Regions from separate parts of the Oceanimonas sp. MB9 genome, predicted to be linked through region 3. Evidence: riboswitches for the same ligand, from Rfam matches in the RefSeq annotation. Region 3 holds a riboswitch; each other region holds the start of a gene.

Region 1 (3,204 bases), on a different contig from region 3:
AGGCGGCGCAGATTTCACAGATCTCGCGGAAGTTCTCGTACAGGAAGCTTTCCTTGTGGTGGGTGAGGCACCACTTGGCCATGATGGAGCCGCCGCGGGACACGATGCCGGTGACGCGCTTGGCGGTCATGGGCACATAGCGCAGCAGCACGCCGGCGTGAATGGTGAAATAGTCCACGCCCTGCTCGGCCTGTTCGATCAGGGTGTCGCGGAACACCTCCCAGGTCAGGTCTTCGGCCACGCCGTTCACCTTTTCCAGCGCCTGGTAGATGGGCACGGTACCGATGGGCACCGGGCTGTTGCGCAGGATCCACTCACGGGTTTCGTGAATGTAGCGGCCGGTGGACAGGTCCATCACGGTGTCGGCACCCCAGCGGGTGGACCACACCAGTTTCTCCACTTCTTCCTCGATGGAGGAGGTCACCGCCGAGTTGCCGATGTTGGCGTTGATCTTCACCAGAAAGTTGCGGCCGATGATCATGGGCTCGGCTTCCGGGTGGTTGATGTTGGCGGGAATGATGGCGCGGCCTTCGGCCACTTCCTTGCGCACAAATTCGGGGGTGATGTTTTCCGGCAGGTTGGCGCCAAAGCTCTCACCCGGATGCTGCTTGCGCAGCAGCTCGTCCCGCACCCGCTCGCGGCCCATGTTTTCGCGAATGGCGATGTATTCCATCTCGGGGGTGATAATGCCTTTGCGGGCATAGTGCATCTGGGTTACGCACTGGCCCAGCTTGGCCTTGCGGGGCTTGGGCAGGTGCTCGAAGCGCAGGTGATCCAGGCCGTCATCGGCCATGCGCTGCTGGGTGAAATGGGAGGTGGCGTTTTCCAGCTCCTCGGTGTCGTTGCGTTCCAGAATCCACTGGTGGCGCAGCTGGGGCAGGCCACGGCGGACATCAATTTCGGACTCGGGATCGCCGTAGGCACCGGAGGTGTCGTACACCGGCACCGGCGCATTGGGCTCGAAAATGGGGTTTTCTTCGCTGCCGCCCTTGAAGCTGTCGGCCAGGGCGATTTCACGCATGGCGACCTTCAGGTCCGGGCGTGAGCCTTCAAGATAAATACGGGATGAGTTAGGAAAGGGTTCGCCCTTCAGGTTGTGAATGTATTCCTGGGCCTGGCTGCGAACTTCACGACGGTTTACTTTTTTTGACATAGCGATCTCACTTTTGCGTCCATTTGGTGAAATGCTTGTCGGGAGTGTTGATAAAGAACTGCCTACATCCGGTGGCACATTCTTTACTTGCTTCCCTTCGCAGGTATTAGCCTGATCAGGTTCAACGGATCCCGCTTTCGCGGTCTCAGCCCATGAGGGCACTCCGACAAGATGGTCGCAGTATAACCAGACCGAGTTCACAAAAGCAAAGGACTTGTCCCCCTTGCGCCACAGCCGAAAAAGCAGCGATCGCAAACTTTTTGGCATGGCCTGTCGCACTGCCAGGAATACTGTTGCCGGTCGCGCCGGCGTGTTACCTTTATATAAAAGTAATTATTCGGAAGCCACGCCCATGCCCATTTCGGTTTATCGCTATGCCCTGCCGCTGACCAAGGAAAAGCAGATTGATGGCGTTGCCGTGCGCCGTCGCCACGGTTTTTACGTGAATATTGACGGCCACTGGGGCGAGGTGGCGCCGCCGGTGACCGCCGAATTGGCAGACACCGAAGCCGAACTGCTGGCCGCCTGCGAGCGGCTGACGCAGGGCCTTGAACACCAGGCCACCCTGCCCTGGGTTCGCTTTGGTCTGGGCTGCGCGCTCACGCCTCCCACCGCGGCGGCCGCCTCCAGCCTGCCGCTGCTGGAAGGTGAGCGGGAACCCATTATTCGCGCCTGGCGTTGCCGCCGAGTGCATCCCACTCGAGCCTGGCTGACCCTGAGCGGCGATGTGCAGTTTGATGCCGGCCTGGTGCGCGAACTGACCCTGCTGGTGCCCGGCCTGAAACTGATGCTGGACGCCGGCGGCCGACTGAGCGAAACGCAGTTGTCCGGCCTGTGGCAGCGCATTGACGGCGGCGCCATTGACTGGATTCTGGATCCGGGCCTCGATGACGCCCACACGCGGACACTGGCCCGGCAACACGACTGGCCGGTGGCGCTCAGCGCCGACCGCTGCGCCGACCGCTGCGGCGGCCGGGTGCCGGCGCCCTTTGAGGGGCTGCGTGCCCTGGTGCTGCGCCCCTCTCTGCTGGGCGAGCCCGCCCTGTGCCGGCAACTGGCCGACGGTGCTCGAGCACAGGGGCTGGACGTGATGCTGGCGGGCAATCTGGAAAGCGGCCTGGGCCACCGGCACATTGCGCAACTGGCGGGGGAACTGACGCCGAACAGCCCGGCCCAGCTCGACGGCCTGCGCTATTTGCTGCACAGCGGCGTGAACGCCCAGGGGCAGCCGGAAGCGCAAAATACCACCCTGGTGTATGGCCCGGGTTGTTGATAAAAGCACCAAAAAAGAACGCACCAAAATAGTGCAAAAGACAAGGTGTTCTTGGCAATTCGAGGGTAAATACGTATAGTCAGGCCGATATTTCGACAGGTTCCCAACACATGTTTCAAGACAACCCCCTGCTGGCCCAGCTCAAGCAACAAATCCGCGACACCCTTCCCACCAAGGAAGGCATGGTCAAAGGCACCTCCAAAGGCTTCGGCTTTCTCGAAGTCAGTGACAAGGAAAGCTATTTCATTCCGCCGCCGCACATGAAAAAGGTGATGCACGGCGATCGCATCACCGCCGTGCTGCGCACCGAAAACGACAAGGAACTGGTTGAGCCAGAGACCCTGCTGGAGCCCGGCCTGACCCGCTTTGTGGCCCGGGTGAAGTGGTTCCGTGACCGGCTCAATATTGTGCCCGATCACCCGCTGATGAAAGACGCCATCAAGGCCCGCACCATCAAGGGGATGAACGAAAAGAACCTGAAGGAAGGCGACTGGATCCTGGCCGATCTCAAGCGCCACGCCCTGAAAGACAACGGCTTTTTCGCCGAAGTGGTAGAGCTGATCGCCGGCGTGGACGATCCCATCGCCCCCTGGTGGGTGGTGCTGGCCCGCAACAGTCTGGCCAACCAAGCACCCCAGGACAGGGAACAGTGGGAACTGCTGGAAGACACCCTGCCCCGTCAGAACCTGACCGAAGTGCCCTTTTTCACCATCGACAGCGAGTCCACCCAGGACATGGACGATGCCCTCAGCGTGAAAAAGCTGGACAACGGTGGCTG
Region 2 (3,204 bases), on a different contig from region 3:
GCTGGCGCTGGATTACCCCCTGCCCAAACTGCTGATGGAATACCGGGCCCTGAGCAAGCTCAAGTCCACCTATACCGACAAGCTGCCGCAAATGGTCAACGAGCACAGCGGCCGTATTCATACCTCCTATCATCAGGCCAACACCGCCACCGGGCGGTTGTCGTCGTCGGATCCCAACCTGCAGAACATTCCCATTCGCACCACCGAAGGTCGCCGCATTCGCCAGGCCTTTGTGGCCGAGCCCGGCTACAAGCTGGTGGCGGCGGACTACTCCCAGATTGAGCTGCGCATCATGGCGCACCTGTCTCAGGACAAGGGGTTGCTCGATGCCTTTGCCCATGGCCAGGACATTCACCGTGCCACCGCCGCCGAGGTATTTGGCGTGCCGGTGGATGAGGTCAGCACCGAGCAGCGTCGCCGGGCCAAGGCCATCAACTTTGGCCTGATCTACGGCATGAGCGCCTTTGGCCTGGCGCGTCAGCTGGGCATTGGCCGTAACGAGGCCCAGGACTATATGAACATCTACTTCGAACGCTATCCGGGCGTGCTGCGCTACATGGAAGACACGCGGGAGCAGGCCAGCGAGCGTGGCTATGTATCCACCCTGTTCGGCCGCCGGCTCTACCTGCCTGAGATCAAGTCCAAAAACGGCGCTCGGCGCAAGGGCGCCGAACGGGCGGCCATCAATGCGCCCATGCAGGGTACCGCCGCCGACATTATCAAGAAGGCCATGGTGCGGGTGAGTGACTGGCTGACCAGGTTGCCCGAGGGCGAAGTGCGCATGCTGATGCAGGTGCACGATGAACTGGTGTTTGAAATTCGTGAAGACAAGGTGGACGCCTACCGAGAGAACATCTGTGCACTGATGCAGCAGGCGGCCACCCTGGATGTGCCCCTGCTGGTGGAAGCCGGGGTGGGAGACAACTGGGATCAGGCTCACTGATCTGGTGTAAAAAAACAGAAATGAAATAAAATTACGGATTGGGGCTTTTCTCGGCCTCGGTTCGAGAGTAAAGTAGCTTCAGGTACAGAGGCAGGGACATCCCTGTCTGACTTTCATTTGTGCATTCGATACGTGACTGCTCAGGCCGCCTTCAGCATGACTGCTGAAGGCGTTTTTTTTGCCTGTTTCAGAATTCCCTGTAACTTGTATACAAAATTAATTTTTTGTAAAAAGGTTACAGTTTTGCTGCCGAAAACCGTTCAGGGCCTCCGCTGGCATTTGGGGGAAGGGCTGGTTATCATCGGGCCATTGGTCGGGGAGCCGCAAGGCTGAGACGGCAAGGCGCCGAACCCGTTGAACCTGATCCAGTTGATACTGGCGTAGGGAACCGGCGGCAGATGTCCGATGAGGTTCCCCGCCTCACGAGGACCATAAGGACATGCACAGCAGCAAAGCCATTATTCTCTCCATTGCCGGCTCCGACAGCGGCGGCGGTGCCGGTGTTCAGGCCGACATCAAGGCCATTTCCGCCACCGGTGGCTATGCCTGTTCGGTGCTCACCGCCATTACCGCCCAAAACACCCGTGGCGTGTCTGCGGTGCACCCCATTCCTCAGGACATTATTCGCGCCCAGCTCGATGCCGTGTTCGGCGATTTGCCGGTGGCGGCGGTCAAGGTGGGCATGCTGGGCGACGTCGACACCATCAACACCGTGGCCGATGCCCTGGAACAATACCGGCCCCGGCATCTGGTGGTGGATCCGGTGATGGTCAGCGCCAACGGCGACATGCTGCTGGCTCCGGAGGCGGTGCAAAGCCTGAAGCAGCGGCTGTTGCCCCTGGCGGATGTGATCACCCCCAACCTGCCGGAAGCGGCCTGCCTGACCGATCGCCAGGTACCGGCCTCGCTGCGCGAGGTCGAGCCGTTGCTCGCGGCCCTGAAGGAGCTGAAATGCCGGGCGGTGCTGCTCAAGGGCGGCTTTTTGCAGCAGGAGCCGCGCAGCCCCGACTGGCTGTTGCATGGCGATGGCATGCGCTGCTTTGACACCCCCAGGGTGATCACCACCAACACCCATGGCACCGGCTGCACCCTGTCCGGTGCCCTGGCGTCCTACCTGGCCCAGGGCCTGGAGCTGGAGCTGGCGGTGGCCTCGGCCAAGCACTATATCGAGCGCGCCATCGAGGCCGGTGCTCGCCTCAAAATCGGCCAGGGTCGGGGACCGGTAGAGCACTTTTTTGCCCGCTGACCCCGGCATTATCGCCCCGGTCCCCTTGCGCCGGGCCGGGGCGGCTTGTAGTATTTCAGCGCTAATAACCAATAAAAAAATTGATTAACTTACTGATAGTTAATCCAATTACTTCACTGCTATAGTCTGCTCTACAGAGTCTCTCCTTTATTTTTCGCCGATCCTGATGCCCTTCCAGGGGCTTTGTAAGGAGCCTTGCGTATGCTTGTTGCCGTTCTGGCAGGTTTTATTCTGGCCGCTCTGGTGCCGCGTTTGAGCCCTTTACTGGGTAAGCACATCGGCTGGTGCCTGGCCGCCCTGCCGGCCGCCCTGTTTGGCTATTTTGCGAGCTTCTGGCCCCGGGTGACCGGGGGCGAGGTGGTGCACTTTTATTACGACTGGATTCCCAGCCTGAACGTCAGCCTCAGCTTTCTGCTGGATGGCCTGAGCCTGATGTTCGCCCTGCTGATCACCGGCATTGGTACCTTTATTCTGATTTACGCCGGTCGCTACCTGGAAGGCAACCCGGACAGGCACAAGTTGATGATGTACCTGCTGGCCTTTATGAGTGCCATGCTGGGGGTGGTGCTGTGCAGCAACCTTATCGGCCTGTTTGTATTCTGGGAGCTGACCAGCATTACCTCCTACCTGCTGATCGGCTTTAACCACGAGCAGGAAAAAGCCCGCAAGGCGGCGCTGCAGGGGCTGTTTGTCACCATGGGTGGTGGCCTGGCGCTGATGACCGGGCTGATTATGCTGGGCTGGATGGCCGGCAGCTTTGAGCTACGCGAGGTGTTGGCGCAAGGGGCGGCACTGCAGCAGCACGGGTTGTTCCTGCCGATGATGGTGCTGGTGCTGGCGGGGTGTTTTACCAAGTCGGCCCAGACCCCATTCCATTTCTGGCTGCCCAACGCCATGGCCGCGCCCACCCCGGTGAGCGCCTACCTGCACTCGGCCACCATGGTCAAGGCCGGGGTCTTTCTGATGGCCCGGCTGCAGCCGGTGATGGCGGGCAGCGACGCCTGGCTGCTGGCAC
Region 3 (3,204 bases):
TTCGGCCTCAAAATCGCGCAGCTCGGCGGGCAGATCGCCGGTGGCGTTATAGCCGCCCACCTTGTAGCCCCGGGAGATCAGGGCGTAATACATGCTACTGGCGTCGGCCTGGTATTCCAGTGCCACCCGGCCGCCCCAGAGCAGATCGACAGGATCGCTGCCATTGTTGTCGCTGTCACGGTATTGAGTGCGATCCTGCTCTACCCGCAGGCCGTTGATCAGGGTCAGCTGGTCGGTAAGGGCCGTTTCCAGCTCGCCATAGGTGGCCACCCGGTTGGCTTCATATTCGCTGGTGAAGTGTTGTGGGGCGAAGGTGTAACGACGGGTCAGATCCGAGCTGCGGTGAAAGAAATAGACTCCGCCGGTCCAGTCGGTGCGGCCATTGAACAGAGCGGACTGCTCGGTGGAGATAAAGCGAATATCGGCGGTGGCGCCGCGCTCGTCCCGCTGGTAGTTGTCGGTGGCACTGTAGCCACCGAGGCCGGGGTTGGCCCAGTCCACATCATAGCCGTATTCCAGGTTGCTCTTGTTCACCGCCAGGGCGGTTTCCAGAATAAAGGCTTCAACGCCATACCAGCTGGCCTTGCCCGACAGGGCAATGGTTTCCTGGCGATCATGGCCCGGGTTGTCCGACAGGGTATGGCGGCTGTTGTCGAGGGAGAAGGCATCGTAGCCGTTGTCGATATTGGCGTAAAACGCGGTCAGATCCAGATCCAGATCGTCGCTGGCGGCAATGCGAAACTTGGTGCGCAGCAGGGTTTCATCAATGTTGTTGGTATTGTCGGCGTTTAAATAATCATTGGTAATAAAGCCGTCGCTCAGGTTGCGCTGGGCCGCAATGCGATAACCTACCTTGTCATTGATGGGGCCACCCACGGCCGCACTCAGGTTGCGGGTGTTGTATTCCCCCAGGGTCAGCTCCACATTGCCTTCCGGTGTATCGGTGGGCTCGTTGGCACGCACGTTAATCAGCCCGGCCAGGGCGTTGGCGCCATACAGGCTGCCCTGCGGGCCGCGCAGCACTTCAACCTGACTGGCATCCAGCAGGGTGGCGCCCGTGGTCATGGCGCTCATGTCGATGCCGTCCACCACCACGCCCACCGAAGGGTTGACCACCCCAATAAACTGGCTGCGCTCGCCCACACCACGGATCTGGTAAAACTTGCCCCGGGATGCACCGGCACTCAGGTTGACGTTGGGGGCCTTGGCCAACACGTCTTCCAGGTGGTTGGTGTTTGGCTTGTCGAGCTCGGCTTCATCGATCACGCTCACGCTGGCGGCGGTGTCCTGCAGGGTGTCTTCCCGAAAGCTGGAAGTCACCAGCACGGGGGCCAGGGTGTAAACGGATTCTGTATTTTCCTCGGCCTGGGCCGGCAGGGTGGCCGCCATGGCCAGGGTCAGGGCAGAAGGAACAAAGGGGGTCAGTCTCGGCACTTTACATCTCCATTTCAGTGCGAAGACCCGGTAACAATACGAGCAGGGCAGGGCGTTGTGAGCTTCCTATTCCTACGCCGGTATCAACCGGATCAGGTTCAAAGGGTTCGCGCGTTGCGCATCTCAGGCGGAAATGCCACCCCTTAGGATTTGGCCTTGGTTATAAGGCGAGCGGAATTATACGCATTCGGTAATAGAAATCGATAAAAACCGGCCGAATCCGGTTATTTAGTGACGAAGACGGCCGGAGATATTTCTCGACGGAGAGGTGCCGGTTGCTGGGGTGCAACCGACGTCATGGGAATAACTCAAAGGGCGGACAAGCCACCCTTTGACGGGGCTTACTGCTGCTGCACCAGGGCGGTGCCCACGCCGTGGCGGCGGGGTTCACTGACCGCGGTGACCGAGCCGTCGGCATGAAAGGCAATGCCGTTGGCGGCGCCAATCTGGTCGGTTTCCACAAAGCGGTGGCCCAGGGCTTCGAGCGCCCTGGCCTGCTCGCTGCCGGGAAAGCCGAGCAGGGTTTCCACCAGGGTGGTGTCGCCGTTGCGCTGGCTCATGCGCGGGGCTGCGAGGGCATCGGCCAGCGACATGCCCAGATCGATGTGGTTGACCATGGTCTGCAGCACGGTGGTGATGATGGTGGAGCCGCCGGGTGAGCCTATGGTAAAGGCGGGCTTGCCGTCGCGCAGCACTATGGTGGGGCTCATGCTGGAGCGGGGCCGCTTGAAGGCTTCGGCCACGTTGGGGTGCGGCGCACTGAAGTCAAAGTCGGTGAGCTCGTTGTTGAGCAAAAAGCCCCGGCCCGGCACCACAATGCCGCTGCCGCCCCAGTCTTCAATGGTAAAGGTGTAGGCCACCACGTTGCCGTGCCGGTCCGACACCGCCAGGTGGGTGGTGTGGGCCGACTCCTGCATCAGGCCGGCGGCGGCAGGGCGCAGGGGCACGGAAGGATCGTCCTGATAGGCGAAGGGATCTCCCGGCCCGCGCTGGCCGGCGGCCCGGGCTTCCAGCTGCGGGGCCCGGTGTTTGGCATATTCCTTGGACAGCAGGCCGGCGATGGGCACGTCGGTGAATTCGGTGTCGGCCACATAGGCGTTCCGGTCGGCAAAGGCCAGGCGCGAGGCTTCCAGATACAGGTGTTCCACCTCGGTGCGTGAAGCCGCCGACAGATCCCGGGTTTCCAGCAGGTTCAGTGCCTGGGCAATGGCAATGCCGCCGCTTGACGGCGGCGCCATGCCATAGACGTCATAGCCCCGGTAGGTGGAATGAATGGGCTGACGCAGCCGCACTTCGTAATCTTTGAGATCGTTCAGGGTCATGGTGGCGCTCAGCACGCTGACGCCGTCCACCACCGGCGGCTGGTTGACCGCCGCCACAATGTCGCGGGCGATGTCGCCTTCATAAAAGGCCTGAGCGCCGCCTTTGGCAATGGCCCGGTAGGTGGCGGCCAGATCCGGGTTGCTGAAATGGCTGCCCACGGGCAGGGCTTTGCCGTTCTGCAGATACAGGGCGCGGCTGGGCTCAAAGCGGGCGAACTTGTGTTCGTTTTTTTGAGCGATGCGGTGAAAGTTGTCGGTCACGGTAAAGCCCTGCTCCGCCACCTCAATGGCGGGGGCCAGGGTCTGCTCAAGGCTCATGGTGCCGTAGCGGCCAAGGGCCTCCTGCCAGCCCAGCACGGTGCCGGGCACACCCACGGAAATGCCGGTGGGCACCACCTCTTCCCAGGCCATGGCCTCGCCGTTGTGCTGAAAAATGCCGGGGTGAAAA
Region 4 (3,204 bases), on a different contig from region 3:
CACCAGTTTATCGCCGCCCAGAGGCAGGGTTTCGCCCACGGTCCAGGACTCTTTCACCAGGGTGATGGTGTCTTCGTTGCGGGGCAGGCCGTAGAAGTCGGGACCGTTGAAGCTGGTAAAGGCTTCCAGCTTGTCCAGGGCGCCGGCCTCTTCAAAGGCTTCTGCATACAGCTCCACGGCGGCGTGCGAGGTATAGGCGCCGGCGCAGCCGCAGGCGGCTTCCTTGCGGTGCTGAAAGTGCGGTGCCGAGTCGGTGCCCATAAAGAACTTTTTGCTGCCGCTGGTGGCGGCGCGCACCAGCGCCGCTTGATGGGTATTGCGCTTGAGAATGGGCAGGCAGTAGTAGTGCGGACGAATGCCGCCCACCAGCATGTGGTTGCGGTTGAACAGCAGGTGGTGAGCGGTAATGGTGGCGGCCACATTGTCGCCGGCCTGCTCTACAAAGTGCACCGCATGCTCGGTGGTGATGTGTTCCAGTACGATCTTGAGGTCGGGAAAGTCGCGCACCACGTCGGGCAGCACGGTTTCCAGAAACACTTTTTCACGGTCGAAGATATCGATGCGGGAGTCGGTGACTTCGCCGTGCACCAGCAGCAGGGTGCCGGTCTCCTGCATGGCTTCCAGCACCGGATAGATGTTTTTCACATCGGTCACGCCGGAGTCGGAGTTGGTGGTGGCGCCGGCCGGATACAGTTTGCAGGCCACAATGTCACCGCTGGCACGGCCCTTGCGAATTTCCTCGGCTTGAGTGTTGTCGGTGAGATACAGGCTCATCACCGGCTCAAACCGGCTGCCTTCGGGGCGCACCGCCAGAATGCGCTCGCGGTATTCCTTTGCCAGCTCGGTGGTGGTCACGGGGGGCACCAGGTTGGGCATCACAAGGGCGCGGCCCAGATAGCGGCTGGCGTCGCGAACGGTGTCTTTCAGTTGCTCACCGTCGCGCAGGTGCAGGTGCCAGTCGTCGGGGCGGGTAATGGTCAGTGTGGTCATAGTGGGCTCGGCGTTATCCATTGCTTTCGAGGCCTTTATTATCCACCCACGGGCCTTTTTCACCAAACTTCTGAAAATGTGAGGGATGAGGCGTGAAGGGAGAGGTGAAAAACAGACGGCCTGGTAAGGAGTTTTTCTCCTCACGCCTTCCCCCTCACGCCTCTCGCTCTTGGGCGCAGGGGTATGTTATGGTCTTTGCCGAGACACGGGGTGTCCTGCAATGCAGGGCTGAGATAACACCCGTTGAACCTGATCCAGTTCATACTGGCGAAGGGATGTCAGCCTGCCGGCCTTGCGCCATTGCTGCCTCATCATGCCTTCGCCTCAGCTTCGAGGTAGAGAATGCAAACATCCATTCCGTTAAACGAACAACTGGTGCTGGTCACCGGCGGGGCCCGTGGCCTGGGCGAACATCTGGTGCGCGCCTTTTTGCGCGAAGGTGCCAGGGTGGTGATCAACTACCTGAGCAGCGCCGAGGCGGCGCAAGCACTGGCGGCCGAGGCGCCGCAGCAAGCGCTGGCCATTCAGGCCGACGTGACCGATGCCGCCGCGGTGCAGGCCATGTTTGATCAGGCCGAGGCCCATTTCGGTAGCCCGGTGACCACGGTTATCAACAACGCCCTGCCGGCGTTTTCCTTTAATGGCGACGCCCGCACTCACGCCCAGGAGCTGGCCTGGGAGCACCTGAACCAGCAGCTGGAAGGCGTGGTGGGCGGTGCCATCAACACCACCCGCGCGGCCCTGGCCGGCATGCGTAAAACCGGCTTTGGCCGTATCGTCAACGTGGGCACCAACCTGTTCCAGAACCCGGTGGTGCCCTACCACGACTATACCGCCGCCAAGGCCGCGCTGCTGTCGCTGACCCGCACCCTGTCTCAGGATCTGGGCCCCGACGGCATTACCGTCAACATGGTCTCCGGCGGCCTGTTGCGCACCACGGATGCTTCTGCCGCCACCCCGGAAGCGGTGTTTGACTACATTGCCGCCAATACCCCGCTGCGCCGAGTGACCACGCCGGCGGAATTTGCCGATGCGACCCTGTTCTTTGCCTCGCCCTGGTCGCGTTCGGTGACCGGCCAGAACCTGGTGGTGGACGGCGGCCTGGTGAAAAACTGATGAACATGAATCAACGCATGATGCACCTGAACCTGTTTCTGTTCGGCTGTGGCCATCACAGGGCGGCCTGGCGTCATCCCAACTCGGCGGTAGAGCAGCTGGGTGACATTCGCTATTACGAGCGGCTGGCGCAAACCGCCGAGCGGGGCAAGCTGGACGCGGTGTTCTTTGCCGACGGCCAGTCTACCGGCAATGTGGCGGACGGCAGCTACTGGTTTTTGGAGCCGCTCACCGCCATGGCGGCCATGAGCCGGGCCACGGACCGCATCGGTTTTATCAGCACGGTGTCGAGCACCTTTTTCACGCCGTTTCACGCCGCCCGCATGATGGCCTCGCTGGATCATATCTCCAACGGCCGCATGGGCTGGAACGTGGTGACCTCCATGTTTGACGTGGAAGCCCGTAACCACGGTTACGAGACCATGCCGGCCCACGCCGAGCGTTATCGCCGGGCCGAGGAGTTTGTGAATGCGGTGCTCAAACTGTGGGACTCCTGGCAGCAAGACGCCCTGGTGATGGATCGCGCCGGCCACTATGCCGATCCCGACAAGGTGAATCCCATCAATCACCATGGCGAGTTCTTTCTGGTGGACGGCCCGCTCAATGTGCCGCGCCCGCCTCAGGGGCATCCGGTGCTGTTTCAGGCCGGTGCGTCGGAGCAGGGCCGTACCCTGGCGGCCCAGTGTGCCGAAGCCATTTACGCGGTGGCCTATGATCTGCCGGCGGCCCAGGACTATTACCGGGATATCAAGCGCCGGGTAAAGGACGCCGGCCGCAATGTGAACGTGCCCATCATGCCCGGGCTGGTGACCTATGTGGCCTCTACCGAGGCCGAAGCCAAGGCCAAGCAACGGGAGCTGGACGAGCTGCTGCCCGCCGATGCCTCCCTGCGTCAGCTCGGAACCTATGTGGGCCAGGACTGCTCCGGCTGGGAGCTGGATGCCCCGGTGCCGGCGCTACCGTCGCTCGAGGTGTTTACCGGCCCGAAAGGTCGCTACGCCACCGTGCTGCGCATTATCGAGACCGAGCAGCCCACGGTGCGCCAGCTGCTGGGCCGGCTCGCCGCCGGTGGCGGCCACTGCACCATGGTGGGCACGC

Evidence for each region. Region 3 has a riboswitch for thiamine pyrophosphate ahead of OJHNALOF_RS08420 (TonB-dependent receptor plug domain-containing protein). Riboswitches for the same ligand answer to the same signal wherever they lie in the genome.
Region 1: linked by a shared signal. The riboswitch ahead of thiC (phosphomethylpyrimidine synthase ThiC) and the one ahead of OJHNALOF_RS08420 (TonB-dependent receptor plug domain-containing protein) in region 3 are both predicted to bind thiamine pyrophosphate.
Region 2: linked by a shared signal. The riboswitch ahead of thiD (bifunctional hydroxymethylpyrimidine kinase/phosphomethylpyrimidine kinase) and the one ahead of OJHNALOF_RS08420 (TonB-dependent receptor plug domain-containing protein) in region 3 are both predicted to bind thiamine pyrophosphate.
Region 4: linked by a shared signal. The riboswitch ahead of OJHNALOF_RS10545 (3-oxoacyl-ACP reductase) and the one ahead of OJHNALOF_RS08420 (TonB-dependent receptor plug domain-containing protein) in region 3 are both predicted to bind thiamine pyrophosphate.

The regions. Positions count from the first base shown of each region.
Region 1 is NZ_VFBE01000003.1:12,933-16,136, reverse strand. Features, by position in the region: gene thiC (phosphomethylpyrimidine synthase ThiC) at 1-1,153, opposite strand, end outside; TPP riboswitch at 1,228-1,329, opposite strand; gene OJHNALOF_RS01510 (o-succinylbenzoic acid (OSB) synthetase) at 1,506-2,426, shown strand; gene OJHNALOF_RS01505 (exoribonuclease II) at 2,537-3,204, shown strand, end outside.
Region 2 is NZ_VFBE01000001.1:199,165-202,368, reverse strand. Features, by position in the region: gene polA (DNA polymerase I) at 1-943, shown strand, start outside; TPP riboswitch at 1,248-1,347, shown strand; gene thiD (bifunctional hydroxymethylpyrimidine kinase/phosphomethylpyrimidine kinase) at 1,383-2,189, shown strand; gene OJHNALOF_RS00970 (putative monovalent cation/H+ antiporter subunit A) at 2,391-3,204, shown strand, end outside.
Region 3 is NZ_VFBE01000005.1:1,095,733-1,098,936, forward strand. Features, by position in the region: gene OJHNALOF_RS08420 (TonB-dependent receptor plug domain-containing protein) at 1-1,434, opposite strand, end outside; TPP riboswitch at 1,487-1,588, opposite strand; gene ggt (gamma-glutamyltransferase) at 1,776-3,204, opposite strand, start outside.
Region 4 is NZ_VFBE01000007.1:80,938-84,141, forward strand. Features, by position in the region: gene pyrC (dihydroorotase) at 1-990, opposite strand, end outside; TPP riboswitch at 1,187-1,283, shown strand; gene OJHNALOF_RS10545 (3-oxoacyl-ACP reductase) at 1,333-2,106, shown strand; gene OJHNALOF_RS10550 (LLM class flavin-dependent oxidoreductase) at 2,106-3,204, shown strand, end outside.